DNA from 3 places in the Streptomyces sp. NPDC012827 genome. Region 1 is predicted to be linked to each of the others. Evidence: riboswitches for the same ligand, from Rfam matches in the RefSeq annotation. Region 1 holds a riboswitch; each other region holds the start of a gene.
The links. Region 1 has a riboswitch for thiamine pyrophosphate ahead of thiO (glycine oxidase ThiO). Riboswitches for the same ligand answer to the same signal wherever they lie in the genome.

Region 1 (9,457 bases):
CCCCCGTGCGCATCCCCCGCGCACGTCCCCCGGGGTCCCGGTACCGGCAGGCGCGCGGCCCCGCTCCGCCGCCCCGTGCCGGCGGTGTCGGAGCCGCGCTCCTTCCGTGGGCTCCACTCTCCCGTCCGCCGCCGACGACGCCCATCCGTGTACCTACTCATCTCGCCCCCTAGGTACGGATACTCAGTGCTGGTTACGATCGCGGGCGTGTCCGTACTCCCCCTGGTGTTCACCAGCGGCTGGGCGAGCGGGATCAACGCCTACGCGGTGGTCCTGCTGTTCGGCGTCCTCGGCGCGACCGGGCTGACCGACGAGGTGCCCGAGTCGCTCCAGCGCACCGACGTCCTCGTCGTCGCGGGCGTCCTCTTCCTGTGCGAGGCGGTCGCGGACAAGATCCCGTACGTCGACTCGGCCTGGGACTCCGTGCACACCGTGATCCGGCCGGTCGCGGGCGCCGTCGTGGGGGCCCTGCTGGCCGGCCAGAACGGGTCGCTGCCCGAGCTCGCGGCGGGCGCGGTGGGCGGGTCGACCGCGCTGCTGAGCCACCTCGTCAAGGCCGGGACGCGGATGGCGGTCAACACCTCGCCCGAGCCCGTCTCCAACATCACCCTCAGCCTGGCCGAGGACCTCGGCGTGGCCGGGATCATCACCTTCGCCGTCTTCCACCCCGTGGCGGCGGCCGTCGTCGCGGCCGTGCTGCTCGTCCTCGGCCTGGCGGCGCTGGTCCTCCTCGCGCGCCGGATCCGCCGCTTCCTGCGCCGGCGGGCGCAGCGCCGCGAGGAGCGCCGGCTCGCGACCACCGGGCCGCGCCGGCGACCACCCGGAGGGAACGGCGCCGGCCGCTGAACGCCGGGCCGTCCCCGGTGCCCGTCCCGGCCTCCGGGCCCGGCCGCGGCGCCGGATAGGGTCGCTGACATGGCACGGATTGTGGTGATCGGCGCCGGGCTCGGCGCCATGGCGGCGGCGGCCCGGCTGGCCGTGGCGGGCCACCGGGTGACGGTGTACGAGCGGGCGGACACGTACGGCGGGGCGGTCGGACGGTTCGAGCGGGACGGATTCGCCTTCGACACCGGGCCGGGACTGCTGCACCTGCCCGCCGTCTACCGGGACCTGTTCGTGAAGACCGGCAAGGAGCCGCTGGAGGAGTGCGTCACGCTGACGCAGGTCGACCCGGCGGCCCGGCACGTCTTCGCGGACGGCACCCGGGTCGATCTGCCGAACGCCTCCCGGGCCGGGACGGTCGCCGCCCTCGACGCGGCGATAGGGACGGGCGCGGGCGAACGCTGGGGCGACTTCCTGGTACGGGCCCGCGAGGCCTGGGACCGGACCCGGCGCCCGCTCCTGGAGGAGCCGCAGCCCGCCGACCCCGCTCCCCTGGCCCGCGAACCGTACCCGGCCCTCCGGACGGGCCTCCTGCGCCGGCCGGCCACGACGCTCGCCGGCATCGGCTCGCGTGAGCTGCGCGACCCGCGCCTCGCGGCCCTGCTCGACGCCTACGCCTGGTCGTACGGCTTCGATCCGGCCACCGCTCCCGCCTCCGCGGCGGTCCTGCCGTACATGGAGCTGACCTTCGGCAGCTGGTACGTGGGCGGTGGCCTGCGGGCGCTCGCGGAGGCCGTGTACGAGCGGTGCCGGAAGCGGCGGGTGGAGTTCGTCTTCGGTACGGCGGTGGCGGACGTCCTGGAGAAGGACGGGCGGGCGGCCGGTGTGCGGCTCGCGACGGGTGAGGCGGTGGAGGCGGACCACGTGGTCTCCGGCGCCCCCGTCCCCGCGCTGTACCGCGACCACGTGGTCGCGTGGGAGCGGCAGGACGAGGACGTGCCGCGGTACCAGGAGACGGGGACGAGCCGGGTGACGGTCTGTCTGGCGCTGCGCGGGGCGCGGGAGCCGGAGGCCGCGCACCGGACGGTGGTGCACGCCGCGGGCGGGCGGCCGGCAGTGACCGTGCTGCGGCCGGACGATCCGGCGCTGCGGCCCGACGCCGGGCACGAGTCGGTGACGGTCACCGCGACCGTGCGGACCGGCGGCGAGCGGGACTGGGAGGCCTTCGCCGACGCGATGGTGGCGGCGGCCGGACAGGCGGTTCCCGGCCTCGCCGGGCGCCTCCTGTGGCGGCACGTCCGCACCCCGGAGGACGTACGGCGGGACACCGGCTGCGCCGAGGTGCCGGGCCCGGCGCTGGCGGGCGCCGGGGGGCGGCTGCTGCCGGCCGCGAACCCGTCCCCGCTGCCGGGCCTGTACCTGGCGGGCGGCTGGTCGCACCCGGGGGGCGGGCTCGCCCACGCGGGCATGTCCGGCGCGCTGGTCGCGGGCCTCGTCGTGGAGGGCGTGGACTTCCGCGGCTCGCGGTGACCGGGCGGCCCGCCGCGGCCGCCCGGGTGCCGGCTCAGTAGCGGTACGGGGACCGGTCGTCGGGGAGCTGCTGCTCGTAGCCGTACGCCTCCGGGGTGTGCGGCTGCGGCGGCTCGGGCTCGGTGTCGCGCTGCTGGGGGACCCACACGCCGCCGGGCGGCGTGTCGTAGGCGGAGGACGGCGCGTAGGGGTCGCCGTAGTACGGGGCGTACTGCTGGGCGTCCGTGCCCGGGCCGATGTACGGGTCGGAGTAGGCGGCGTACTGCTGCTGACCGTCACCGGTGCCGTAGTCGTAGGCGGGCTGCGCGGGGTACTCGGCGGGGAAACCGTCGTAGCCGCCGTGGCCCGGCAGCCCGTCCTGGCCCGGCGCTCCGTAGGCCGCCGTCGGGTCGTACGCCCCCGTGTCGCCGTGGGCGCCGCCGCCGGCGGGCGCGTAGACGGCGTACTGCCCCGTCTCGTCGGGGATCGGCAGGGGCTCGTACACCGCGGTGACCTCCGGCTCGCCGCCCCGCGCGGTCCCCGCCGCCTCCGGGGTGCCGGTCCCGTCCGCGCCCTCACCCTCGCCGTCGTACGAGAGTTCGGTCACCTCCAGGGTCGCCCCGCGTCGCCCGGACCCGCCGGACCTGCGGCGGCGGCTCGCGCCGGGGTTGCCGCCGATCGCCCAGCCGGTGGAGAAGCCGCGCCGGAAGGAGAGCGTGACGTAGGTCTGTCCGACGGCGAACGCGAGGGCGCCGAGGACGATGACGGGGACCGAGGGCAGCAGCACGCCCACGACCACGCCGAGGAAGCCGGCGAAGGCGAGGAGACGCCAGCGCAGTCGCGCCTTGTACTGGAGGAGCACCTCGCCCAGCAGCCAGAGCGCCACCACACCGAACGCGATGTAGAGGACCGTCCACCCCATGCCCCGCCGCCCCTCTCCACGGTCACCGCCGCGGGTCGGGGCGGGTACGACCGGTCACGACTGCTGGTGCAGTCCGAGATTCTCGTAGATCTCGAGCGTCGCGGTGGAGCTGTTCAGCGTGATGAAGTGCAGTCCGGGGACACCCTCGGAGAGCAGCCGCGCGCAGAACTCCGTCGCGAACTCGATACCGATGGAGCGTACAGCGGCGGGATCGTCCTTGACCGCGAGGATCCGCTCTTTCACGTCCGCGGGGAAGGCGGCGTTGCTCAACTCGGGCAGCCGGCCCAGGGTCTTCACGTTCACGACGGGCATGACCTCGGGGATGATCGGGGTGTCGCAGCCGGCCTTGGCGACGCGGTCGCGGAGCCGCAGATACCTCTCCGGGTCGAAGAACATCTGGGTGATGGCGTAGTCCGCGCCGGCGCGGCACTTGTCCACGAAGTGCCGGATGTCCGTGTCCCAGTCGGTGGAGCGCGGGTGCATCTCCGGGAAGGCGGCGACGCCCACGCAGAAGTCGCCGGACTCCTTGATGAGCCGGACCAGGTCGGCGGCGTAGCGGACGCCCTCGGGGTGCTCGACCCACTCCCCCAGCGGGTCGCCGGCGGGGTCGCCGCGCAGCGCCAGCATGTTGCGGATGCCGGCGTCGGCGTACTGGCCGAGGATGTTGCGCAGTTCCGCGACGGAGTGGTCGACGGCGGTGAGGTGGGCGACGGGGGTGAGCGTGGTGTCGGAGGCGATCTTCTGGGTGGCCTTGACGGTGCCGCCCCGGGTGGTGCCGCCTGCGCCGTAGGTGACGGAGACGAAGCTCGGGCCGACCGCCTCGACGCGGCGCATGGCGTTCCAGAGGACCTGTTCGCCCTTCTCGGTCCGGGGCGCGTAGAACTCGAACGAGTACGACGTGCTGCCGGAGGCGAGGATCTCGCGGACCGTGCGGGCGCGGTCCGAGCGGACGGAAGCGGTTCCAAGGGCCATACGGGCAGGTTAGACGCGGTCCGGGAAGCGGCGTACCGGTCGTCCGAAAGATGGACAGCTTTTCGGACAGCGAAAAGCGGGGGCCGGGCGGGGCCCGGGTTCCGTCCCTCGCCCGGCCCCCGCTCCCGGGCGCTACGCCGCCGCGGCGGTCCGCTCGCGGACGCGCCGGGCGAGGGCGGCGGTCGCGGCGGCCGGGTCGTCGGCCTCCGTGATCGCCCGGACGACGACGATCCGGCGCGCGCCGGCGTCCAGGACCTCGTCCAGGTTGGCGGCGTCGATGCCGCCGATGGCGAACCAGGGGCGGTCCTGGGCGAGGCCCGCCGCGTACCGGACGAGCCCGAGGCCCGGCGCGTACCGGCCGGGCTTGGTGGGCGTGGGCCAGCAGGGGCCGGTGCAGAAGTAGTCCACGCCGGGCTCGGCGGCGGCCGCGGCCACCTCGGTCTCGGCGTGGCAGGAACGGCCGATGAGCACCTCGTCGCCGAGGATCGCGCGGGCGGCGGGCACGGGGAGGTCGCCCTGGCCGAGGTGGAGGACGTCGGAGCCGATCGCGTGGGCCACGTCGGCCCGGTCGTTCACGGCCAGGAGCGTGCCGTGGCGCCGGCAGGCGTCGGCGAGGACGGCGAGGTGCTCCAGCTCCTCGGCGGCCTCCATGCCCTTGTCGCGCAGCTGCACGACGTCGACGCCGGAGGAGAGCACGGCGTCGAGGAACTCGGGCAGGTCGCCCTGCCGCTTGCGCGCGTCGGTACACAGGTAGAGCCGGGCGTCGGCGAGTCGCTCACGGGGTGTGGGCATGGCTGGGTCCCCCCATCGGGTGGTGCCGGCACGACGCCGACCGATGGCCCACCGCCGCGCCCGCTGCTGGATCTGTCGCTGTTGTCGAGCCGCGCGGCCGCCACGGTAGCGGGTGGGGGCACGACCGGAGGCCGGTGGGGGGCCGGTGCGGGAGGGGGCACGGGCAGGCGGAGGCCGGATGCCCGGGGGCGGGACCCGGCGGGGCCCCGGCGACGGGCGCGGGACCGGGGGCACGGCGCGCAAGGCACGACACCCCGCCCCTCGGCGGGGCGGGGTGTCATCGGTCGCGTCAGCGCCGCCCCGCGCGGGGCGCGCCGTTCCGGCGGGTCAGACAGCGAGCGCCTGGGCGCGGCGCTTCACCTCCGTGCCGCGGTTCTCGGCGAGCGCCTGCGCGGGCGTGCCCGGCAGGCTCGGGTCCGGAGTGAACAGCCACTCCAGCATTTCCTCGTCGTTGAAGCCGTCGTCCCGCAGCAGCGTCAGGGTGCCGGCGAGGCCCTTGACGACCTTGTCGCCCTGGATGAAGGCGGCCGGCACCTGCAGGGCGTTGTTCTCCCCGCGGCGTACGGCGATGAGCTGGCCGTCCTTGACCAGCTGCCGGACACGCGTCACCTCGACGTCCAGCATCTCCGCGATGTCGGGGAGGTAGAGCCACGCGGGGACGAGAGCATCGATCTTTTCGTCAATCTCGGTCACGGGACAAGCGTGCCATCCCGGACCGACAGCCGGTAGTCGGGCCCTACCGGACGGCCGCCTTCAGGGGGACGGCCGGGTCGGCGGCGCGCTCCGGGTCGACGGGCGTGGCGGTCTCGATGAGCTTGCGGCCCTGGGCCAGGTCGCGGGGCCGGCCCACGGCCAGCAGGGCGACGGGCACCCCTCCGCGCAGCCACAGCACGCTCCAGGCCTCCGAGGAGGGGTCCCCGCGCCACACCGTTCCGTCGGCGTCCGCGTGGCGTCCCGCGTACTGGACGAACCGGCCGAACTGCTCGGACCAGAAGTACGGCACCGGGTCGTACGGCTCCGGCAGCGCGCCCAGGATGTCGGCGGCGACCGTGCGCGGGCCCTGGAGGGCGTTGTCCCAGTGGTGGACGAGGAGCCGGGCGCCGTAGCGGGCGGAGGGGAAGGAGGCGCAGTCACCGACGGCGTACACGTCGGGCAGGGAGGTGCGCAGCCGGTCGTCGGCGGTCACGGCGCCGTCCGGGTCGAGGGCGATGCCGGAGCCGGCGAGCCAGCCGGTGGCGGGGCGGGCTCCGATGCCGACGACGACCGCGTCGGCGGCGAGTTCCCGGCCGTCGTCCAGGACGACGGCGCCGGGACGGACGGTCGCCACGCGCGCGTGGGTGAGGAGGTCGGCGCCGCGCTCGGCGTACCAGCCGGCCATGAAGGCGGTGACCTCGGCGGGCAGGGCGTCGCCGAGCGGCCGTTCGGCGGCCTCGACGACGGTGACGGCGCAGCCCGCCTCCCGGGCGGCGGTGGCGAACTCGGCGCCGATCCAGCCGGCGCCGACGACCACGACGGTCTTCCGCCGTTCGAGGACGGGGGCGAGGCGCAGGGCGTCGTCCAGGGTGCGGAGCAGATGGACGCCGGGGACGCCCTCGGCGCCCGGCAGGGGGACCGGGTGGGCGCCGGTGGCGAGCACCAGGGCGTCGTACGGGACGGGCCCGGCGCCGGTGTCGATCTCGCGGTCGCCGGGGCGCAGGGCGACGGCCTCCAGGCCGAGCCGGAGGTCGATGTCCAGGTCGGCGAAGTCGATGTCGAAGGCGGAGCCCTCGGCCTTGCCCAGGAGGACCGCCTTGGAGAGCGGGGGACGGTCGTAGGGCTGGTGGGGTTCGGCTCCGATCAGGGTCACCGCGCCGGTGAAGCCCTGCTCGCGCAGGGCGACGGCGGTCTGCACGCCCGCCATCCCGGCTCCGGCGATCACGACGTGCCTCGGGGTCTGCTGGTGCTCGCTCACCGGACCACCATACGCAGCTGACGACACGTCAGCCTTCAGGGGCGTACCGGTCCCGGGGACGGGCTGTACCGGCCCCGGGGGGCGGGGGTTAGTCTGGCCACCGACGTGAAGCACTCGCGGGAGCCCGGACGCACCGGGCTGAGAGGGAGGCTGGCCGGCCTCCGACCGTACGAACCTGATCCGGGTCATGCCGGCGAAGGGAGGGGCTGGACGCCCATGCGTTCTTCCGATGTCCTCGTGGTCGGGGGCGGCATCATCGGCCTGGTCACGGCCTGGCGGGCGGCGCGGCGCGGGCTGCGCGCCGCGGTCGTCGACCCGGAGCCCGGCGGCGGGGCCGCCCGGGTCGCGGCCGGGATGCTCGCCGCCGTCACCGAACTGCACTACGGCGAGGAGACCCTGCTGGGGCTGAACCTCGCCTCCGCGGCGCGCTATCCCGCGTTCGTCGCCGAGCTGGAGGAGGCCGCCGGCCACGGTGTCGGCTACCGCGCCTGCGGCACGCTCGCCGTCGCGCTCGACGCCGACGACCGCGCCCACCTGCGGGAACTGCACGCCCTCCAGACCCGCTGCGGACTGGCGTCCGCGTGGCTGAGCGGACGGGAGTGCCGGCGCCTCGAACCGATGCTGGCGCCGGGCGTGCGCGGCGGCCTGCGGGTCGACGGCGACCACCAGGTCGACCCGCGCCGGCTCGCCGCCGCGCTCGTCGTCGCCTGCGAGCGGGCCGGGGTGGTCCTCCACCGCGCCCGCGCGGAGCGGCTGGTGGTGGTACGGGACCGGGCGACCGGGGTCCTCCTGGAGGGCGGCGGGGAGCTGAGCGCCGGTCAGGTCGTGCTGGCCGCGGGCAGTCTGAGCGGGCGGCTCGCCGGCGTGCCGGAGGAGGTGCTGCCGCCGGTGCGCCCCGTGAAGGGGCAGGTGCTGCGGCTGCGGGTGCCGCCCGCGTACGCCCCCTTCCTCTCCCGGACCGTGCGGGCCGTGGTCCGGGGCAGCCACGTCTACCTCGTCCCCCGCGCCGACGGCGAGCTGGTCGTGGGCGCCACCAGCGAGGAGCTCGGCTGGGACACCACCGTCACGGCGGGCGGGGTGTACGAGCTGCTGCGGGACGCGCATGAACTCGTCCCCGGACTGACCGAGCTGCCGCTCACCGAGACCCTCGCCGGGCTGCGCCCCGGCTCGCCCGACAACGCGCCGATGCTTGGCCCGAGCGCCCTGCCCGGCCTCCACCTGGCCACCGGCCACTACCGCAACGGGGTGCTGCTCACCCCCGTCACCGGCGACGTCATGGCGGAGGTCCTCGCCACGGGCGTCCTCCCCGACGAGGCGCGCCCCTTCTCCCCCCTCCGTTTCTCCTCCGCCCCTCCCGTACGACAGGAGCAGCCCGTATGAACGTGTCCGTGAACGGAGAGGCCCGGGTCCTGGACGGCCCCGTCTCCCTCGACGCCCTCGTCGCCACCCTGACCACGGCGCCCACCGGGGTGGCCGCGGCCGTCAACGAGACGGTCGTGCCGCGCGGCGAGTGGGCGGCGACGCTGCTCGGTGACGGCGACCGGGTCGAGGTCCTCACCGCGGTGCAGGGGGGCTGAGCGCGATGTCCGACGACGTGTTCGTCCTCGGCGGTACGGAGTTCTCCTCCCGTCTCATCATGGGGACGGGCGGCGCGCCCAGCCTGGACGTCCTGGAGCGCTCCCTCGTCGCGAGCGGTACGGAGCTGACCACCGTCGCCATGCGGCGCCTGGACCCGACGGTGCGCGGCTCGGTCCTCTCCGTCCTGGAGCGGCTCGGCGTCCGGGTCCTGCCCAACACGGCGGGCTGCTTCACGGCGGGCGAGGCCGTCCTGACCGCCCGGCTCGCCCGGGAGGCGCTCGGCACCGACTGGATCAAGCTGGAGGTGGTGGCGGACGAGCGGACGCTGCTGCCGGACACGGTGGAGCTCCTCGACGCGGCGGAGACCCTCGTGGACGAGGGCTTCACCGTGCTGCCGTACACCAACGACGACCCCGTTCTCGCGCGGAAGCTGGAGGACGTGGGGTGCGCGGCGATCATGCCGCTCGGTTCCCCGATCGGTTCGGGGCTCGGCATCCGCAACCCGCACAACTTCGAGCTCATCGTGGAGCGGGCGGGGGTGCCGGTGATCCTCGACGCGGGGGCCGGTACGGCGTCGGACGCGGCGCTCGCGATGGAGCTGGGCTGCGAGGCGGTGATGCTGGCGTCGGCGGTGACGCGGGCGCAGGAGCCGGTGCTGATGGCGGCGGCGATGCGGCACGCGGTCGAGGCGGGCCGCCTCGCCCGCCGCGCCGGCCGCATCCCCCGCCGCCACTTCGCGGAGGCCTCCTCCCCCCACGAGGGCCGCGCCCACCTGGACCCGGAGCGCCCGGCGTTCTGAGCCCGGGGCCGGGTGCGGGGTGCGGGGTGCGTCACAGGTGCGTCGCAGTGGGGCGGGACCCGGGCGGGGGGCCGCCGGGCGGCTCGTAGACTCGACGCCGTGGACACGACCC
Region 2 (9,457 bases), on a different contig from region 1:
GGGTACATGATGCGAGAGACGGTTCAGGCCGAGGTCCTGATGAGCTTCCTCGTCTCCGAGGAGCTCTCCTTCAAGATCCCGGTCGAACTGCGATATGAGACCCGGGATCCGTACGCGGTGCGCATGACCTTCCACCTCCCCGGGGACGCGCCGGTGACCTGGGCGTTCGGCAGGGAACTGCTGCTCGACGGGATCAACCGGCCCAGCGGGGACGGGGACGTGCACATCGCCCCCACCGAACCCGAAGGACTCTCCGACGTCTCCATCCGCCTCCAGGTCGGCAGTGACCGCGCGCTGTTCCGAGCCAGCGCGCCGCCGCTCGTCGCCTTCCTGGACCGGACGGACAAGCTGGTGCCGCTGGGGCAGGAATGCACCCTCGGTGACTTCGAGGACAACCTGGAGGCGGCCCTCGGCCGGATCCTGGCCGAGGAGAACGCCGGCTGACACACACGGAAGCCGGGAGACCGTACCTGTCGGGCGGTCACCGGTGCCTGTGGACGAACGACGGCCCCGGGACCCTGCGCCCCGGGGCCGTCGTCCACCCCGCCGCCGGGCACCCGCTCCCGGCGGCCCGGGAATGCCGTACCGAGCGGCCGGGGCCTACTTGGCCCGGCGCCGCCGCCCGCCCCGTACCGGCGCCGTCTTCCTGCCGCCGGCGCCCCCCGGGCGGTCGGCCGAGACGACCAGGGCCGCGAGCCCGGTGGTGACCGGCACGGAGGCGACCAGACCGATCGAACCGACCAGCGTCCGTACGATCTCCTCCGCCACCAGCTCGCTGTTGGCCACCGTGCCCACGCTGCTCTGCGCGATCGAGAACAGCAGGAGCAGCGGCAGGGCCGCACCGGCGTAGGCGAGGACGAGGGTGTTCACCACCGAGGCGATGTGGTCCCGGCCGATCCGGATGCCCGCCCGGTAGAGCGCGCGCGGGCCCATCCCGGGATCGGCCTGGTGCAGCTCCCAGACCGCCGAGGTCTGGGTGACCGTCACGTCGTCGAGCACGCCGAGCGAGCCGATGATGACGCCCGCCAGCAGCAGACCCGACATGTCGATGTTCGGGTAGAGGCCGTGGATCAGACCGGTGTTGTCGTCGGTGTTGCCGCTCAGCGAGGCCCAGCCGATGAACAGCGAACCGAGCAGGCCGATCAGCATCAGGGAGATCAGCGTGCCCAGCACCGCCACCGAGGTGCGGGCCGACAGGCCGTGGCACATGTACAGCGCGATGAGCATGATCGCGCTCGACCCGACCACCGCCACGACCAGCGGATTCGAGCCCTCCAGGATCGCCGGCAGGATGAAGAGGGTCAGCACCAGGAAGCTCACCGCGAGCGCGACCAGCGCCATCAGACCCCGCAGCCGCCCGACCACCACCACCGCCAGCGCGAAGATGCCGGCCAGCAGTGCCATGGGCATCTTCCGGTTCACGTCCGTCACCGAGTACTGCAGGTCCCGGGGTGCGTCCGGCGCGTACGCCACCACGACGCCCTGCCCTTGGTCCAGTTGGCGCGGGGCGTCCGGCTGCACGATCTCGACGAACCTGCGGCCCTTGTCCTTTCCGGTGGTGACCTCGACGGTCGCCTTCTCGCACTGTCCCTGCTGGGCGTTGACCGCCTCCCGGCCCTGTGGGGTGGAGGTGTCACCGGTCGGGGGCACCTGGGCGGCGTTCACGTCCTTGCAGTCGACCCGCTCGACCGAGACGACCGTGCCCTGCTCGGTCTGGCGGTCGAAACCCACGCCGGTCCGCTCGTGCGCCGGCGTGCCGCCCGGCCACAGCACCGCGAGGCCGACCACGACCGCCGTGGCGAAGGGGATCAGGACCGCCGCGATGACCCTGCGCAGGTGGCGCGAGACGGGCGCGGCGGGACCGTGGGCATGGCTGTGCCCGTGGCCGGAGCCGGACCCGTGCCCGGGTGCGTGAGCGGGGACGGGCGGGGGTGCGTGACCGTGGCCATGGCCGCCCGCACCGTGGCCGTGGTCGTGCGGATCGGGGGTCTGCTGCGAGGAAGTCACCGACCGATCATCGCAAGAACGTCGGGGGCCCACTGTTCAGCACGCCAGGGATGACGCTAGCGTGGTGGCACCTTTGCACACGCGGGAGCTCGGAGCACCGGGCTGAGAGGGCGCTGACGACACGCTGCGCCGACCGCCGAACCTGTTACCGGGTAATGCCGGCGTAGGGAGATTCGGTCTCATGACCATTCAGGATGCGCACACGCCTGCCTCCGGCGAGAACACCGCCGGGAACAACGCCTCGGGAGCGAACGCCTCCGAGCGGCGGACGCCGGGCTGGCACAAGGGGTACATCGAAGGCTCGCGCCCCGACCTGCGGGTGCCGGTCCGTCAGGTGCACCTCACCAACGGCAAGGACGTGACCCTGTACGACACGTCCGGTCCGTACACCGACCCCACCGTCGACACCGACGTGCGGAGGGGTCTTCCGCCGCTGCGCGAGAACTGGATCATCGCGCGCGGCGACACCGAGGAGTACGCGGGCCGTCCGGTCCGCCCCGAGGACGACGGCATCAAGCACACCTCGCCGCGCGGCGGCGGGCTGAAGAACCTCGACGCCGTCTTCCCCGGCCGCCCCCGCCTGCCGCGCCGCGGCCGGGAGGGCCGGGCGGTGACCCAGCTCGCGTACGCCCGCCGGGGGGAGATCACCCCGGAGATGGAGTACGTGGCGATCCGCGAGAACGTCTCCCCCGAGGTCGTACGGGAGGAGATCGCCGCAGGTCGCGCGGTGCTGCCGGCCAACGTCAACCACCCCGAGATCGAGCCGATGATCATCGGCAAGCGGTTCCTGGTGAAGGTCAACGCCAACATCGGCAACTCCGCCGTCACCTCCTCCATCGAGGAGGAGGTGGAGAAGATGACCTGGGCGACCAAGTGGGGTGCCGACACGGTCATGGACCTCTCCACCGGCCGCAACATCCACACCACTCGCGAGTGGGTGCTGCGCAATTCCCCCGTGCCCATCGGCACCGTGCCGCTCTACCAGGCCCTGGAGAAGGTCGACGGCAGGGCCGAGGAACTGACCTGGGAGATCTACAAGGACACGGTCATCGAGCAGGCCGAGCAGGGCGTCGACTACATGACGGTCCACGCCGGCGTGCTCCTGCCGTACGTGCCGCTGACCGCGCGCCGCAAGACCGGCATCGTCTCGCGCGGCGGCTCCATCATGGCGGCCTGGTGTCTCGCCCACCACAAGGAGAACTTCCTCTACACGAACTTCGAGGAGCTCTGCGAGATCCTCGCCGCCTACGACGTCACGTACTCCCTGGGCGACGGGCTGCGGCCCGGTTCGATCGCGGACGCCAACGACGAGGCGCAGTTCGCGGAGCTGCGCACGCTCGGCGAGCTGAACACGATCGCCAAGCGGCACAACGTGCAGACCATGATCGAGGGCCCCGGGCACGTCCCGATGCACAAGATCAAGGAGAACATCGACCTCCAGCAGGAGATCTGCGAGGAGGCGCCGTTCTACACGCTCGGCCCGCTCACCACGGACGTGGCGCCCGCCTACGACCACATCACCTCGGGCATCGGCGCGGCGATGATCGCCTGGTGGGGCACGGCGATGCTCTGCTACGTCACGCCCAAGGAGCACCTGGGCCTGCCCAACAAGGACGACGTGAAGACGGGCGTCATCACCTACAAGATCGCCGCGCACGCGGCGGACCTGGCGAAGGGGCACCCCGGGGCCCAGGAGTGGGACGACGCGCTCTCCGACGCGCGGTTCGAGTTCCGGTGGGAGGACCAGTTCAACCTGGCGCTCGACCCGGACACGGCCCGTGAGTTCCACGACGAGACGCTGCCCGCGGAGCCGGCGAAGACCGCGCACTTCTGCTCGATGTGCGGTCCGAAGTTCTGCTCGATGAAGATCTCCCAGGACATCCGCCGCGAGCACGGCGGCGACCTGAAGGCCGAGGAGATCCAGGCGGGCATGGCGGAGAAGTCGGCGGAGTTCGCGGCGAGCGGCAACAGGGTGTACCTGCCGCTGGCGGACTGACCTCCGCACGACGGGGGGACCGGTCGGCGGCTTCGGGGGGAGTCGTCGGCCGGTTCCGTTTCCGCTTTCTACGGGGCCTTCCCGTGGGTCGGGAGGCGTACGGCTCACGGGGTGGACGCGTCCGGGGCCGGGTCGGCGGGTGCCGTGGCGGCGAGGGCGGTGGTGAGGAAGGGGAGGATGCCGCGTTCCAGGAGGGCCCGGCGCCAGGCCTCGCGGGCCAGGGAGAGTTCGTCGGCCGGGGCGGGGTCGTCGCGGTCCGCCGCGGCCGGGTTGTTGCGGAGGGCCGTGACCAGGAGCCCGGCGCCCGCGCACAGCAGGCCCCCGGCGGCGATGGCGCCGAAGACGAGGCCGGCGGTCAGCAGCGTCCCGCCGAACACGACGGTCGGGGCCAGGGCGTGCAGCACCGCCCCGACCAGCAGGAAGATCGCGGCTGCCGAGCCGGCGAGGACGGGCACCATGACGGTGATGATGGCGGCCACGCCCGGGCCGGGGCCGTCGTGCGCGGAGGTGGGCGGCCGGGGTGCGGCGGGGGCCCGGCTCTGTTCCCGGACCCTGACGAAGTGCTCGTACTCGCTCGCCGCCGCGGCGGCGATCAGCGCTGTCGCGTTCAGCGCCATGGAGCGCAGCTGGGCGCTCGTCAGCCGGCTGCCGAGACCGTCGAGTTCCGGCCGTGTCCCGGCGGTGCGCAGTGCGTCGTCGAGGACCCGCTCGTACTCGGCGCGGTCCTCGGTCAGCAGGTGCGGAGCCACGTTCATGTGCATCCCCCGATGCTCCGTAGGCCCGAAGCGCCGCAGGCAGCGGCGGGTTGGGCGGAAACGGAGGAGAGCCTGCTTGCGGATGGTCCGATGGTATTGCGGGGACCGTGGGCGCTGACAGGGAGTTTCCGGAATTCGACTTTTCCGGGTGCGGAGGGTGACGCGTCAGGCGGGCAGGGGGAGTTGGACGACCAGCAGCTTTCCGGCCATGGTCACGCCACCGTCCATGGCGATCGCGAGACCGTCGGCGTACACGTGCGGACCGTCGACGACCGGGCCAGAGGAGTCCTCGCCGTCCTCCGCGCCGACCTGGCCGAGGAGGTACGGGATGGGGCTGTGGCCGTGGACGACGCGGTGGCCGCCGTAGGTGGAGAGGAGTTCCTGCACGGCCTGGGGTCCGCCGTCGTCGCGGAAGGCGAAGCGCTTGGTGAACTTGCGGAAGAGGTCCCAGACCTCGTCGGCGTCGTTCCGGTTGAGGATCTCGTGGACGGTGTCGTTGACGTCCTCGATCGTCTCGCCGTACTCCAGGTACGCGGTGGTGTCGGAGTGCAGCAGGAGGTGGTCGTCCTCCCGCACGACGGCGTCGAGCCGGGACATCCACTGGAGGTGGACGTCCTGGAGCCGGTCCATGTCGGTCTTCTGGCCGCCGTTGAGGAGCCAGGCGGCCTGGAAGGTGGCGGTGCCGGCACCGGAGTTGACCGGTGTGTCGCCGAACCGTTTGGCGCCGATGAGCAGCAGCTCGTGGTTGCCCATGAGGGCCTTGCAGTAGCCGCCGGCGGCGGCGGCCTCGGCGGAGAGCCGCATGACCAGGTCGATGACACCGATGCCGTCGGGGCCGCGGTCGGTGAAGTCGCCGAGGAACCAGAGGCGGGCGTTGCCCGCGGCCCAGCCGCCGTTCTCGTCGATGAGGCCCTGCGCGTACAGGGCGGCGACGAGTTCGTCGAGGTAGCCGTGGACGTCACCGACGACGTACAGCGGTCCGGGCCCTTCGCCGGTGGCGGCGCCCGGCGCGGGCGCGGGCGCGGGGGCCTGGGTGACGTGGACCTGGACGGTGTCGCCGCGGTTGATCACCGGGAGGTCGCGTTCGGTCGGGGTGTAGCCCTCGGGTGCCTGGCCCTCGGGAAAGGCGTTGCCCGGGTGCCCGGTGGCGACGGTGACGATGGAGGAGGAACCGGCCGGGTCCGGGTACGCGGCGGCGGGCACCCGGCCGAGGTGCAGGGTCGGATCGGCGGGCTGCGGCGCGGTGGGCATCGGCGCGTGGGCATCGGGCGCGGTCGGCTGCGGCGTCGCCGGCTGGGGCGCGTGCGGCTGCGACGGGACGGGCCGCGGTGCCGGGGCGGCCTGCGGATCCGCCTGCCGCGGGGCGGCGGTGTGCGCCGGTGCCGTGGGCGGCAGGGGCGGGGCGGAGGCCGGGGGAGCAGCGGGGGCGGGTGGAGCCGTCGGCGGTACGGGGGGTGCCGGCGGGGGCGACGCGGCCGGGGGCTGGTCGCCCGTCGGCGGTTCGGTGGCGTGGCCCTGAACGGGCACGCGGGCGTACGGCGGTACGCGGAAGTCACGCAATGTCGCCGTGCGCACCACGGGCTCCTGCCCGGCCCCCTGAGTCATCGACCCCTCCACCACCGTCGCGATGCCCTGCACATCGCGGACCGGCCTGGTCGGGGTGGTCCGCGGTGTCGTCCGCCCATCATAGGAATGAGGGTCCTCCTGTGTGACGCACCAGGGGTGGTGAATCCGGGTCCACTCCGGGTTCACCGGTTGTTTCGCCCGAATTGAGAAGGTCCGGTCCAGGGTTCAACCCGGTGAGGCGTCCGGTTTGGCCGTCACCGCCCACGGGCAGGGGCGGGACGGTGATCCTCGGCCGGTCCCTCGCGAGTCCTTGCGGCTCCTTACGGCTCCTTCTGGCCAGGACCGGCGTGTTCCGGTCCTCGGCCGGTGGTCAGTCCTTGGAGGGTGAGCGCGGCGGGCTGACCGTCGTGCGGGGCGGGCGCCGCTGCGAGGAGGTGCGGACGATGAGTTCGGTCGGTATCACCTGCTCGACCGGACCGTCGGTCTCGACCCCCTCGATGGCGTCGATGAGGAGCTGGACCACGGCGGTACCGATGCGGCGCGGCTTGAGGGACAGGGTCGTGATGGGCGGCTCGGTGGTGGCGTAGACCGTCGACTCGCTGCAGCAGACGAGCAGCAGGTCGTCGGGGACACGCAGTCCGTAGCGGCGCGCGGCCGCGAGGAGGTCGGTGCCGTTCGGGTCGAAGAGGCCGTAGACGGCGTCGGGCCGGTCCGGGCGGGCGAGCAGCCGATCGGCCGCGACGGCGCCCGCGCACGGATCGTGCGCCGGATAGGCCTCGTAGACGGGGTCCTGGCCGACTCGTTCGCACCAGTTGAGGTACGCGGTGGTCGACAGGCGGGTGTAGGTGTCGGTGGTGGTGCCGGTGAGGAGGCCGATGCGGCGGGCGCCGGCGGCGGCGAGATGGTCGAGCAGGTCGAGGACGGCGGCTTCGTGGTCGTTGTCGACCCAGGCGGTGACCGGAAGGGTGCCGGCGGGGCGTCCGTCGGAGACGACGGGCAGGCCCTGGCGGACCAGTTCGGTCACGACCGGGTCGTGGTCGGAGGGGTCGATGACGACGGTGCCGTCGAGGGCGACGTTCGACCAGACGTCATGGCGGGAGGTGGCGGGGAGGATGACCAGGGCGTAGCCCCTGGCGAGCGCGGCCGAGGTCGCGGCTCTGGCCATCTCCGCGAAGTACGCGAATTCGGTGAAGGTGAAAGGTTCATCCCCGTACGTGGTCACGGTCAGGCCGAGGAGCCCCGACTTGCCGGTACGGAGGGTGCGGGCCGCCGCGGATGGGCGGTAGCCCAGCCGGTCTGCGACCTCGCGGACGTGGCGGCGGGTGGCGTCCGGGAGTCGGCCCTTGCCGTTGAGCGCGTCGGAGACAGTCGTGATGGAGACCCCGGCGGCGGCGGCCACGTCCCGGATGCCTGCTCGGCCCTGCCGGCTTCCCCGGGTCTGTGCCCGGCTCACCTGGTGCTTCCCTGCTGCTGTCATGGCGAGCCGATAGTAGGGCGACCGGGGGTGGTCGGGACGGCCGCATATGCGCCTCTTTACAGTCACGTTTCTGCTTGATCGATTTTACGAATCACCTTGCAAATAAAGGCATTTGGGGATTCCTTTCTGCACTGAGTGGGGTCGGGGTGGTGTGGGCCTGGCGTGCGGCGGGCGCGGCCAAGTGGTCGCAACTCACCTCTTCGGGGGACGCGCGCCACGGCGCTCGCCACCGGCGCGCGCCACCCGGCTGCGCGCCCCCAGGGGTTTTCGCCCGTCCGCTCCCTCCCCCGGCCGGGCCTTCCCTCGCGGCAGGGCCGGGCCGGCCGCCGCCCCATCCGGTGGGGCCGGCCGCCCCCGGGCCCGTCCGTGCGGGCGGTCCTCCGCCCCGTCCCGTACGGCCCGTCACGGGTCCCGTTTCCCCAGCGTGTCCCTCCTGTTGTCCACAGGCCATTCGCAGCGGCGGCGAATCCTCATAAGGTGAGGAGTATTGGTGGTACGGACGGTCGAGGAGGCCACACTGTGAGCGAGACCAGCGGGACGAGCACCGGCAGCCCGAAGCTGCGCGCCGAGCTGGACGGCATCCCCACCTACAAGCCGGGCAAGCCGGCCGCCGCCGGTGGGCCGGTGGCCTTCAAGCTCTCCTCCAACGAGAACCCCTACCCGCCGCTGCCGGGGGTCATGGAGAGCGTGGTGGGCGCCGCCGCGACCTTCAACCGCTACCCGGACATGGCCTGCACGGCGCTGACGCAGGAGCTCGCCGACCGCTTCGGCGTGCCGGTGTCGCACATCGCCACCGGCACCGGCTCGGTCGGCATCGCCCAGTCGCTGATCCAGTCGACCGCGGGCCCGGGCGACGAGGTGATCTACGCCTGGCGCTCCTTCGAGGCCTACCCGATCATCACGCGGATCAGCGGGGCGACCTCGGTGCAGGTGCCGCTGACCGAGGGTGAGGTGCACGACCTCGACGCCATGGCCGAGGCGATCACCGACCGGACGCGACTGATCTTCGTCTGCAACCCCAACAACCCCACGGGCACCGCCGTGCGCCGGGCCGAGCTGGAGCGCTTCCTGGACCGGGTGCCCTCCGACGTCCTGGTGGTGATCGACGAGGCGTACCGCGAGTTCGTCCGTGACACCGAGGTTCCGGACGGCATCGAGCTGTACCGGAACCGGCCGAACGTCGCCGTGCTGCGCACCTTCTCCAAGGCGTACGGCCTGGCCGGCCTGCGGGTCGGTTTCGCGGTCGCCCACGAGCCGGTGGCGGCGGCGCTGCGCAAGACGGCGGTGCCGTTCGGGGTGAGTCAGCTGGCGCAGGACGCGGCGGTGGCCTCGCTGCGGGCCGAGGACGAGCTGCTCGGACGGGTGGGATCGCTGGTCGCCGAGCGTGAGCGCGTCCACGCGGGGCTCGTGGCCCAGGGCTGGACCGTCGCGGACACCCAGGCGAACTTCGTCTGGCTGCGGCTCGGCGAGCGGACCATGGACTTCGCGGCGGAGTGCGAGCGGCACGGCGTGGTGGTGCGGCCGTTCGCGGGGGAGGGCGTCCGCGTCACGATCGGTGAGTCCGAGGCGAACGACCTGTTCCTGAAGGCGGCGGAGGGCTTCCGCAAGGAGGGCTGAGCAGCCCCCGGGGGAGCGCTGGGGCCGGTCAGGCCTGCG
Region 3 (9,457 bases), on a different contig from region 1:
GAAGGACGTCACGGCCGGTGTCTTCGCCGCGTTCTACGTGCCGTTCCTGGCGACGTTCGTGGCGCTGCTGCTCACGGCTGACGACGGGCCGTGGCGGGTGCTGACGTTCCTGCTGCTGACGGTCGTCAGCGACACGGGGGCGTACGCGATCGGCTGGCGGTTCGGCAAGCGCAAACTGGCCCCGCGGATCAGCCCCGGCAAGACCCGTGAGGGGCTGGCCGGCGCGGTGACGTTCGCGATGGCGGCGGGCGCGCTGTGCATGGAGTTCCTGATCGACGGCGGCACCTGGTGGCAGGGGCTGCTGCTGGGCCTGGCGGTGGCGGCGAGCGCGACGCTCGGTGACCTCGGCGAGTCGATGATCAAGCGGGACCTCGGCATCAAGGACATGGGCACGCTGCTGCCGGGGCACGGCGGGATCATGGACCGGCTGGACTCGCTGCTGCCGACGGCACCGGTGGTGTGGCTGCTGCTCGGACTGTTCGTCGGAACGGGTTGACGGACAGCGGGTACTCTGGAAGGGCTCGTGGCGCGTGGCGTCGCGGGCCCTTCGTAGTCCCCCGCCGCTGCGGGGGGTGATCCAGAGGTCTCCCGGCTCCGGCGCCGTGCCGCCGTGCTCGCCGTGCCACCCGCCGCCGCGGGGGCGGACCTCGTCGTTTTGAGGAGACGCCCGACGTGGCCCGTCCGCTTCCCGGAGAACTCACTTTCGTCGCCCCGCGCGGAGCCAAGCAGCCGCCGCGGCACCTCGCCGACCTGTCGCCCGCCGAGCGGAAGGAGGCGGTCGCGGCGATCGGCGAGAAGCCGTTCCGTGCCAAGCAGCTGTCGACGCACTACTTCGCCCGGTACGCGCACGACCCCGCGGCGTGGACCGACATCCCGGCCGCGTCGCGGGAGAAGCTGGCGGCCGAGCTGCTGCCGGACCTGATGTCGGTGGTGCGGCACGTGTCGTGCGACGACGACACCACCCGTAAGACGCTGTGGCGGCTGCACGACGGCACGCTCGTGGAGTCGGTGCTCATGCGCTACCCGGACCGGGTGACGATGTGCATCTCCTCCCAGGCCGGCTGCGGCATGAACTGTCCGTTCTGCGCCACCGGGCAGGCCGGTCTCGACCGGAACCTGTCGACCGCGGAGATCGTGCACCAGATCGTGGACGGGATGCGGGCGCTGCGCGACGGGGAGGTCCCCGGCGGGCCGGCGCGGCTGTCGAACATCGTGTTCATGGGGATGGGCGAGCCGCTCGCGAACTACAAGCGGGTCGTCGGCGCGATCCGCCGGCTCACCGACCCGGAGCCGGACGGCCTCGGTCTGTCGCAGCGCGGGATCACCGTGTCCACGGTCGGCCTGGTGCCGGCGATGCTGCGGTTCGCCGACGAGGGCTTCAAGTGCCGTCTGGCGGTCTCGCTGCACGCGCCGGACGACGAGCTGCGCGACACGCTCGTACCGGTGAACACGCGGTGGAAGGTGCGGGAGGTCCTCGACGCGGCATGGGAGTACGCGGAGAAGTCCGGGCGCCGGATCTCCATCGAGTACGCCCTCATCCGGGACATCAACGACCAGGCGTGGCGGGGTGACCTGCTGGGCCGGCTGCTGAAGGGCAAGAGGGTGCACGTCAACCTGATCCCGCTGAACCCGACCCCGGGCTCCAAGTGGACGGCGTCCCGGCCCGAGGACGAGAAGGCGTTCGTCGAGGCGATCGCCGCCCACGGCGTTCCGGTGACCGTCCGGGACACCCGCGGCCAGGAGATCGACGGCGCCTGTGGACAGCTCGCGGCGTCCGAGCGCTGACCTTGTACGCTGTGCTCGAACACATCTGCATATTCCGACAGGGGAGCGCCACAGCGCTGAGAGTGCGGTGACCGTCAGACCGCAGACCCTCTGAACCTCGCCCAGGTCATTCTGGGTAGGAAGTTCGGTCGTTAACTCGAGCTGTTGCGCCCTGCCCGCGTCCGGTCCGCCGGTCGCGGGCAGGGCCGCGTCTCTTCCTGGTCACCCCCAGGAGGAATCCAGTGAGCACCAAGAAGTACGCCGCCGTCGCGCTGGTCGCGGCGCTGGGCGTCACGAGTCTCGCCGCCTGCTCCACCGAGGACGTCCGCGACGCGGCGGGCAAGAGCGGTGGGCCGGCGCCGAAGACCGTGACGCTCGTGAGCCACGACTCGTTCAACGCCTCCAAGGAGGTGCTGGCCGCGTTCACCGAGGAGACCGGTTACACGGTCAAGATCCTCAAGGCCGGTGACGCGGGCGAGGCCGTGAACAAGGAGATCCTCACCAAGGGCTCGCCGCAGGGTGACGTCTTCTTCGGCGTCGACAACACCCTGCTGTCCCGCGCCCTCGACAACGGGATCTTCGTGCCGTACGAGGCGAAGGGCCTGGACCGGGTGCCCGCCGCGTACCGGCCGGACGAGGAGCACCGGGTCACGCCCGTCGACTCCGGCGACATCTGCGTCAACTACGACAAGAAGTTCTTCGCGGACAAGAAGCTGGCGCCGCCGCGGACCTTCGACGACCTGGCGAAGCCGCAGTACAAGGACCTGCTGGTGGTGGAGAACCCGGAGCGGTCCTCCCCGGGCCTCGGTTTCCTGCTCGGCACGGTCGCCGCGTACGGCGACGAGGGCTGGCAGGACTACTGGAAGAAGCTGAAGGCCAACGGGGTCAAGACCGTCGACAGCTGGGAGCTCGCCTACAACCAGGAGTTCTCCGGCTCGGCCGGCGGCAAGCAGGCCAAGGGCGATCGGCCGCTCGTCGTCTCGTACGCCTCCAGCCCGCCCGTGGAGGTCCTCTACGGCGAGCCGCGGCCGAAGGAGGCCCCCACGGGGGTGTCGACCGGCACCTGCTTCCGGCAGATCGAGTTCGCGGGGCTGCTGAACGGGGCGAAGAACCCCGAGGGCGGCAAGAAGCTGATCGACTTCCTGATCTCCAAGAAGTTCCAGGACGACATGCCGCTGCAGATGTTCGTCAACCCGGTGGCGAAGGACGCGAGCCTGCCGGAGCTGTTCACGCGGCACGGCGTGGTGGTCGAGCGGCCGGAGACGATGGCGCCGGAGAAGATCGCCGAGAAGCGTGACGGGTGGATCCGGCAGTGGTCCTCGCTCGTCCTGAAGTGACGCGCGGTCGCGGGGGGAGCGCGGCGCGGCTGGGCCTGATGGCCCTGCCGGTCGCGTTCTTCGCGGTCTTCTTCGCCTGGCCGGTCGTCTCGATCGTGGACCGGGGGCTGCGGCCCGACGGGACGTGGCGGTTCGGCCGGATCGGCGAGACGCTGAGCCGGCCGGAGATCCTGGACGTGCTCGGTTTCACCGTGGGGCAGGCGGCGGCCTCCACCGGGCTGACGCTGCTGCTCGCGCTGCCGGGGGCGTACGTCTTCGCCCGCTTCGACTTCCCCGGCAAGAACGTGCTGCGGGCGGTCGTCACGGTGCCCTTCGTGCTGCCGACGGTGCTCGTCGGCACGGCGTTCCTCGCGGTCGCCGGCCGGGGCGGGCTGACGGACACGCTGTGGGGGGTGCGGCTCGACACCGGTGTGTGGGCCATCCTCCTCGCCCATGTCTTCTTCAACTACGCGGTGGTCGTCCGGACCGTCGGCGGGCTCTGGGCCCAGCTCGACCCGCGCCAGGAGGAGGCGGCCCGGGTCCTCGGCGCCTCCCGCTTCACGGCCTGGCGGACGGTGACGCTGCCGGCGCTGGTGCCGGCCGTGTCGGCGGCCGCGCTGATGGTGTTCCTGTTCACCTTCACCTCCTTCGGTGTCGTGCAGATCCTCGGCGGGGACGCGTACACGACGCTGGAGGCGGAGATCTACCGGCAGACGGCCCGGCTGCTGGACCTGCCGACGGCCGCCGTGCTGACGCTGACGCAGTTCGTGGCGGTCGGCGTGATCCTCGGTGTGCACGCCTGGACGGTCCGCCGGCGGGAGACCGCGCTGCGGCTGGTGGCGGCGGAGCGGACCGCCCGCCGGCCGCGCGGCGCCGGGCAGTGGACACTGCTGGCCGTGGTGCTGCTGACGGTGGCGCTGCTGATCCTGCTGCCGCTGGGCGTGCTCGTGGAGCGGTCCTTCGCCGGGCCCGACGGGTACGGGCTGCGTTACTACCGGGCGCTCGGTTCGCTCGACGCGACCGGCACCTTCCTGGTGCCGCCGCTGGAGGCGATCGGGAACTCGCTGCGGTACGCGGTGGCGGCGACCGGCATCGCGGTGCTGATCGGCGGGCTCGCGGCGGCGGCGCTGACCCGGCGGGCGGGGCGTCTCGTGCGCGGCTTCGACGCGCTGCTGATGCTGCCGCTCGGGGTGTCGGCGGTGACCGTCGGTTTCGGCTTCCTCATCACGCTCGACGAGCCGCCGTTCGACCTGCGGGCCAGCTGGATCCTGGTGCCGCTCGCGCAGGCCCTGGTCGGGGTGCCGTTCGTGGTGCGGACGATGCTGCCGGTGCTGCGGGCGGTGGACGAGCGGCTGCGGGAGGCGGCGGCCGTGCTCGGCGCCTCGCCGTGGCGCGCCTGGCGGGAGGTGGACCTGCCGATGGTGCGGCGGGCGCTGCTCGTCGCGTCCGGGTTCGCCTTCGCCGTCTCGCTGGGCGAGTTCGGCGCGACGGTGTTCATCGCCCGGCCGGACAGTCCGACGCTGCCGGTGGCGGTGGCACGGCTGCTGGGCCGGCCCGGTGAGCTCAACTACGGGCAGGCGATGGCCCTGTCGACGATTCTGATGGTGGTGTGCGCGGTGTCCCTGCTGCTGCTCGAACGGCTGCGGACCGACCGGACCACCGGGGAGTTCTGATGCTGACACTCGACGGCGCGACCGTACGGTACGGGGCGCGGGCCGTGCTCGACGGCGTGGACCTGGTGGTCGGCGAGCACGAGATCGTCTGTGTGCTGGGCCCCAGCGGCAGCGGCAAGTCGACGCTGCTGCGGGCGGTGGCGGGGCTGCGGGACCCGGACGCGGGGCGGGTGCTGCTGGGCGGTGCCGACCAGGCGGGCGTGCCGCCGCACCGGCGGGGTGTGGGGCTCATGTTCCAGGACCACCAGCTGTTCCCGCAGCGGGACGTGGCGGGGAACGTGGAGTTCGGCCTGCGGATGCGGGGGGTGGACCGGGCCGAGCGGGAGGGGCGGGTGGCGGAGCTGCTCGACCTGGTGGGGCTGCCGGGCGCGCAGCGGCGGGCGGTCGCCTCCCTGTCCGGTGGCGAGCAGCAGCGGGTGGCGCTGGCCCGGGCGCTGGCCCCCCGGCCCCGGCTCCTCATGCTGGACGAGCCGCTCGGGCAGCTGGACCGGGGGCTGCGGGAGCGGCTCGTGGTCGAGCTGCGGCAGCTCTTCGGGCGGCTGGGGACGACGGTGCTGGCCGTCACCCATGACCAGGGGGAGGCGTTCGCGCTGGCCGACCGGGTCGTGGTCATGCGGGAGGGCCGGATCGCGCAGTCGGGGGCGCCGGTGGAGGTGTGGCAGCGGCCCGCCTCCGCGTTCGTGGCCCGTTTCCTCGGCTTCGACAACGTGGTGCCCGCGGCGGTGTCCGGCACGGAGGCGAGCACCGTGTGGGGTCGCGTCCCGGTCCCGGCCGGCTCGCCGCAGGGCGCCCGCAGCCTCCTGATCCGCCCGGCGGGCGTGCGGGTCGCCGGCCGGGGGGAGGGCCTGCCCTGCCGGGTAGCCGCCCGTACCTTCCGCGGCCATCACGTGTCCGTCGTGCTCCACCCGGCCGAGGGGCCCCCTCTGGAGGCGGAGTTCCCGCTGGGCGACGTGCCCGACGAGGGCGCCGAGATCCGTGTGACCTTCCGGGCGGAGGACGTGGTGGTCCTGGACGAGCCCGCCGACGGCGGGGCCTGACCGGGCGGGGCGGGCGCCGGGCGAGTGCGGCGTCGAACTCGTCCGGGGTGTGGATCTCGCGCGGGTGACCGGGCGGCGGGACGGGGGTGGGGGCGTCGCCATGGGCCCCCGACGGGCGGCCCGTGGCGACGGGGCCCCGCTGTCAGCCGGTCAGGGGCAGCGCCGCCAGCGTGCCGACCAGCCAGGTGACCGGGAGGAACACCGCGAGGAGGACACCGGCCCGCATCAGGGCGGCCGTGCGCAGGACGGTGGGCGGTGCGCCGAGCCGCAGCAGCGCTTCGGTGGTGCGGGCGCGGTACTGGCGGGACTCCAGGGCCGCGGTGAGCAGCGTCGCCGTGGTGCAGACGACGATCAGGAGGGCGCCCAGGCCGGTGAGCGGCCCGAACACGTCGGTGCCTGGGCCCGAGGCGTACACCGTGGCCGCCGCGATCAGGCCGGAGAGGACCGCGCCGACCACGCCGAGAGGGCGGCCGATGCGTGGCGCCTCGCCCATGAGGACCCGGCCGGCGAGGAGCCGTACGGCGCCCGGCCGGACCGCCTGGAGGAGGCGTCCGCAGCCGTGGGCGATGCCCGGTCCGGCCGTCGCGAGGCCGAGCGCGGTCAGGACCCAGCCGGCGAGGACCCCGGTGGGGCTGCCGTCGAAGCGGCCCGGCAGGGGCAGGCCGCTCCCGCCGCCGCCCCGGGCGGCGTACGTCTCGACGGCGAGGCCGACCGAGACCAGTGCCACGCCCCACGGCAGCCCGGAGGGCAGGGTCCGTTCGGCGCCCCGGGCGGCGGGGGCGTCGGTGCGGCCGGGCCGGAGCGCCAGGCCGGCCGCCGTGGCGGCGACGGCGGGCGGGAGCGCGAGCAGGGTGAGGGCGGCGGCGACGGGGACGGGCCGGTCGGCGGCGAGGAGTCCGGCCGCCGCCCCGTCGAAGGGCAGGCCGCTGAGGTCGCCGCGCAGGTGCAGGTAGAGAAGGAGGGCGACCGCCGAGCCGAGCGTGCAGGCGACCGCGGTGGAGGCCGCGGCGACGGCGGTGAGCCGGGCCGGGCCGAGCCCGACGGCCGAGAGGCCGGGCCGGGGCCGGACGCTCGGGTCGGTGCGGGCGACCGCGACGGCGAACTGGACGGTGGCCGCCAGCGGCAGCGCGCACCACAGCAGCCGCAGCGCGGAGGCGGAGGACCGGTCGGGGTGGCCGACGGCGTACCCGAGTGTGCACAGCAGCAGGAAGCCGACCCCGGCGGTCGCGGCGGCGACGAGGAGGCGCCGCAGCTGGACGACGGGGTGGGTGCCGCGGACTAGACGGAGAGCGAGCACGCCGTGACGCCCTCCGCACCGGACGACGGGGGTACGGCGCCGGTCCGGCGTCCGTCGAGCAGGGCGACCGTGCGGTCGGCGAGGGCCGCGATCTCGTCGTCGTGGGTGGCGAGGACGACGGTGATGCCGTGCGAGCGGGCGGCGGCCGTGAGGGTGCGCAGCACCAGGGCGCCGTCGGCCTGGTGCAGGGCGGCGGTCGGCTCGTCGGCGAAGAGGACGGACGGGGTGGTGACGAGGGCGCGGGCGAGCGCGATCCGCTGGCGCTGCGACCGGGTGAGGGCGTGGGGGCGGGTCCGGGCGGTGTCGCCGATGTCGAGCCGGTCGAGCCACTCGCCGGCGGCGGTCCGCGCGGCGCGGTGGGACACCCCGCCCAGGAGCAGGGGGAGGGCGGCGTTCTCCCAGCCGGTGAGTTCGGGGACGAGACCGGGCTCGGGGCCGATCCAGCCGAAACGGTCGCGGCGGAGCCGTTCGCGCTGGGCGCGGCCGAGGGTGTGCACGGGGGAGCTGTTGAACCAGACCTCGCCCCGCTGGGGGACGAGCTGGCCGGAGAGGCAGCGCAGGAGGGTGGTCTTGCCGCTGCCGCGCGGGCCGGTCAGGGCGAGGATCTCGCCCTCGCGGACGCCGAGGGAGACGCCGCTGAGGGCGTCGGAGCCGTCCAGGGCGCAGTGCAGGGAACGCGCCCAGAGCACGTCGTTGTCCGGTGGGGCCACCATCGCGTTCACCTCGATGTCGGATCTGATGCGTCGTCCCCCGTTTCCCCCGTGTTCCGCCGTACGGGGGAACGAGGGGACGGGCCAGTGGGTCACTCGGCACCGTAAGGAGTCGGGTCGGCATGTCCGGACAGCACGCGGCCCGGGCCGCCGCCATCCACTCGGATGGCGGCAGACCCGGGCCGGGGTCACGCCGTGAGGGCGGCGTGAGGCTTCGGGGCGGTGAACCGTTACAGCTTGGTCCAGGCCTCGGTGAGGGTGGCGCGCAGGATCCCCTCGATCTCGTCGAACGTGGACTGGTCCGAGATCAGCGGCGGAGCCAGCTGGATGACCGGGTCGCCACGGTCGTCGGCACGGCAGTACAGGCCGTTGTCGAAGAGGGCCTTGGAGAGGAAGCCGTAGAGGACGCGCTCGGTCTCCTCGTCGTTGAAGGACTCCTTGGTGGCCTTGTCCTTCACGAGCTCGATGCCGTAGAAGAAGCCGTTGCCGCGGACGTCGCCGACGATCGGCAGGTCGTGCAGCTTCTGCAGCGTCGACAGGAAGTTGCCCTCGTTGTCGAGCACGTGCTGGTTGAGCTTCTCCTTCTCGAACAGGTCGAGGTTGGCGATGCCCACGGCCGCGGAGACCGGGTGGCCGCCGAAGGTGTAGCCGTGCAGGAAGGTGTTGTCACCCTTGTAGAACGGCTCGGCCAGGCGGTCGGAGATGATGCACGCGCCGATCGGGGAGTAGCCCGAGGTCATGCCCTTGGCGCAGGTGATCATGTCCGGCACGTAGCCGAACTTGTCGCAGGCGAAGGTGGTGCCGAGGCGGCCGAAGGCGCAGATGACCTCGTCGGAGACGAGCAGCACGTCGTACTGGTCGCAGATCTCGCGGACGCGCTTGAAGTACCCGGGCGGCGGCGGGAAGCAGCCGCCGGCGTTCTGCACCGGCTCCAGGAAGACCGCGGCGACGGTGTCCGGGCCCTCGAAGAGGATCTGCTGCTCGATCTGGTCGGCGGCCCAGCGGCCGAAGGCCTCCGGGTCGTCGCCGAACAGCGGCGCGCGGTAGATGTTGGTGTTCGGCACCTTGTGCGCGCCGGGGACCAGCGGCTCGAAGGGGGCCTTCAGGCCGGGGAGGCCCGTGATGGACAGGGCGCCCTGCGGGGTGCCGTGGTAGGCGACCGCACGCGAGATGACCTTGTACTTGGTGGGCTTGCCGACCAGCTTGAAGTACTGCTTGGCGAGCTTCCACGCGGTCTCGACGGCTTCGCCGCCACCGGTGGTGAAGAAGACCTTGTTGAGGTCGCCGGGGGCCTCGTGCGCGAGGCGCTCGGCCAGCTCGACGGCCTTCGGGTGGGCGTAGGACCACACCGGGAAGAAGGCGAGCTCCTGGGCCTGCTTGGCGGCGACCTGGGCGAGCTCGCCGCGACCGTGTCCGGCCTGGACCACGAAGAGGCCGGCGAGGCCGTCGAGGTACTTGCGGCCCTTGTCGTCCCAGATGTAGGTGCCTTCACCGCGGACGATGGTCGGCACGGGGTTGTTCTCGTACGACGACATGCGGGTGAAGTGCATCCACAGGTGGTCGTAGGCGGACTTGGAGAGATCGCTGCGGGAGTTGCTCACGGCTATCGGGTTCCCCACATATAGGTCTGCTTCTTGAGCTTGAGGTAGACGAAGCTCTC

Region 2: another riboswitch for thiamine pyrophosphate. It lies ahead of thiC (phosphomethylpyrimidine synthase ThiC); the one in region 1 lies ahead of thiO (glycine oxidase ThiO).
Region 3: another riboswitch for thiamine pyrophosphate. It lies ahead of ACFY60_RS00400 (thiamine ABC transporter substrate binding subunit); the one in region 1 lies ahead of thiO (glycine oxidase ThiO).

What each region holds. Positions count from the first base shown of each region.
Region 1 covers NZ_JBIBBY010000005.1:174,610-184,066, reverse strand. The annotation lists gene ACFY60_RS13165 (DUF4126 domain-containing protein) at 208-846, shown strand; gene ACFY60_RS13160 (phytoene desaturase family protein) at 916-2,352, shown strand; gene ACFY60_RS13155 (hypothetical protein) at 2,387-3,253, opposite strand; gene metF (methylenetetrahydrofolate reductase [NAD(P)H]) at 3,308-4,225, opposite strand; gene thiE (thiamine phosphate synthase) at 4,358-5,017, opposite strand; gene ACFY60_RS13140 (Rv2175c family DNA-binding protein) at 5,345-5,710, opposite strand; gene ACFY60_RS13135 (NAD(P)/FAD-dependent oxidoreductase) at 5,754-6,968, opposite strand; TPP riboswitch at 7,075-7,187, shown strand; gene thiO (glycine oxidase ThiO) at 7,185-8,348, shown strand; gene thiS (sulfur carrier protein ThiS) at 8,345-8,545, shown strand; gene ACFY60_RS13120 (thiazole synthase) at 8,551-9,345, shown strand; gene pknB (Stk1 family PASTA domain-containing Ser/Thr kinase) at 9,445-9,457, shown strand, end outside.
Region 2 covers NZ_JBIBBY010000002.1:172,565-182,021, reverse strand. The annotation lists gene ACFY60_RS04205 (SsgA family sporulation/cell division regulator) at 10-444, shown strand; gene ACFY60_RS04200 (YibE/F family protein) at 601-2,007, opposite strand; TPP riboswitch at 2,079-2,194, shown strand; gene thiC (phosphomethylpyrimidine synthase ThiC) at 2,189-4,003, shown strand; gene ACFY60_RS04190 (hypothetical protein) at 4,108-4,764, opposite strand; gene ACFY60_RS04185 (metallophosphoesterase) at 4,924-6,363, opposite strand; gene ACFY60_RS04180 (LacI family DNA-binding transcriptional regulator) at 6,695-7,801, opposite strand; gene hisC (histidinol-phosphate transaminase) at 8,321-9,418, shown strand; gene ACFY60_RS04170 (cyclophilin-like fold protein) at 9,447-9,457, opposite strand, start outside.
Region 3 covers NZ_JBIBBY010000001.1:90,830-100,286, reverse strand. The annotation lists gene ACFY60_RS00410 (phosphatidate cytidylyltransferase) at 1-496, shown strand, start outside; gene rlmN (23S rRNA (adenine(2503)-C(2))-methyltransferase RlmN) at 673-1,785, shown strand; TPP riboswitch at 1,815-1,925, shown strand; gene ACFY60_RS00400 (thiamine ABC transporter substrate binding subunit) at 2,007-3,101, shown strand; gene ACFY60_RS00395 (ABC transporter permease) at 3,140-4,753, shown strand; gene ACFY60_RS00390 (ABC transporter ATP-binding protein) at 4,753-5,790, shown strand; gene ACFY60_RS00385 (hypothetical protein) at 5,933-7,087, opposite strand; gene ACFY60_RS00380 (ABC transporter ATP-binding protein) at 7,069-7,800, opposite strand; gene ACFY60_RS00375 (aspartate aminotransferase family protein) at 8,028-9,416, opposite strand; gene ACFY60_RS00370 (Lrp/AsnC family transcriptional regulator) at 9,401-9,457, opposite strand, start outside.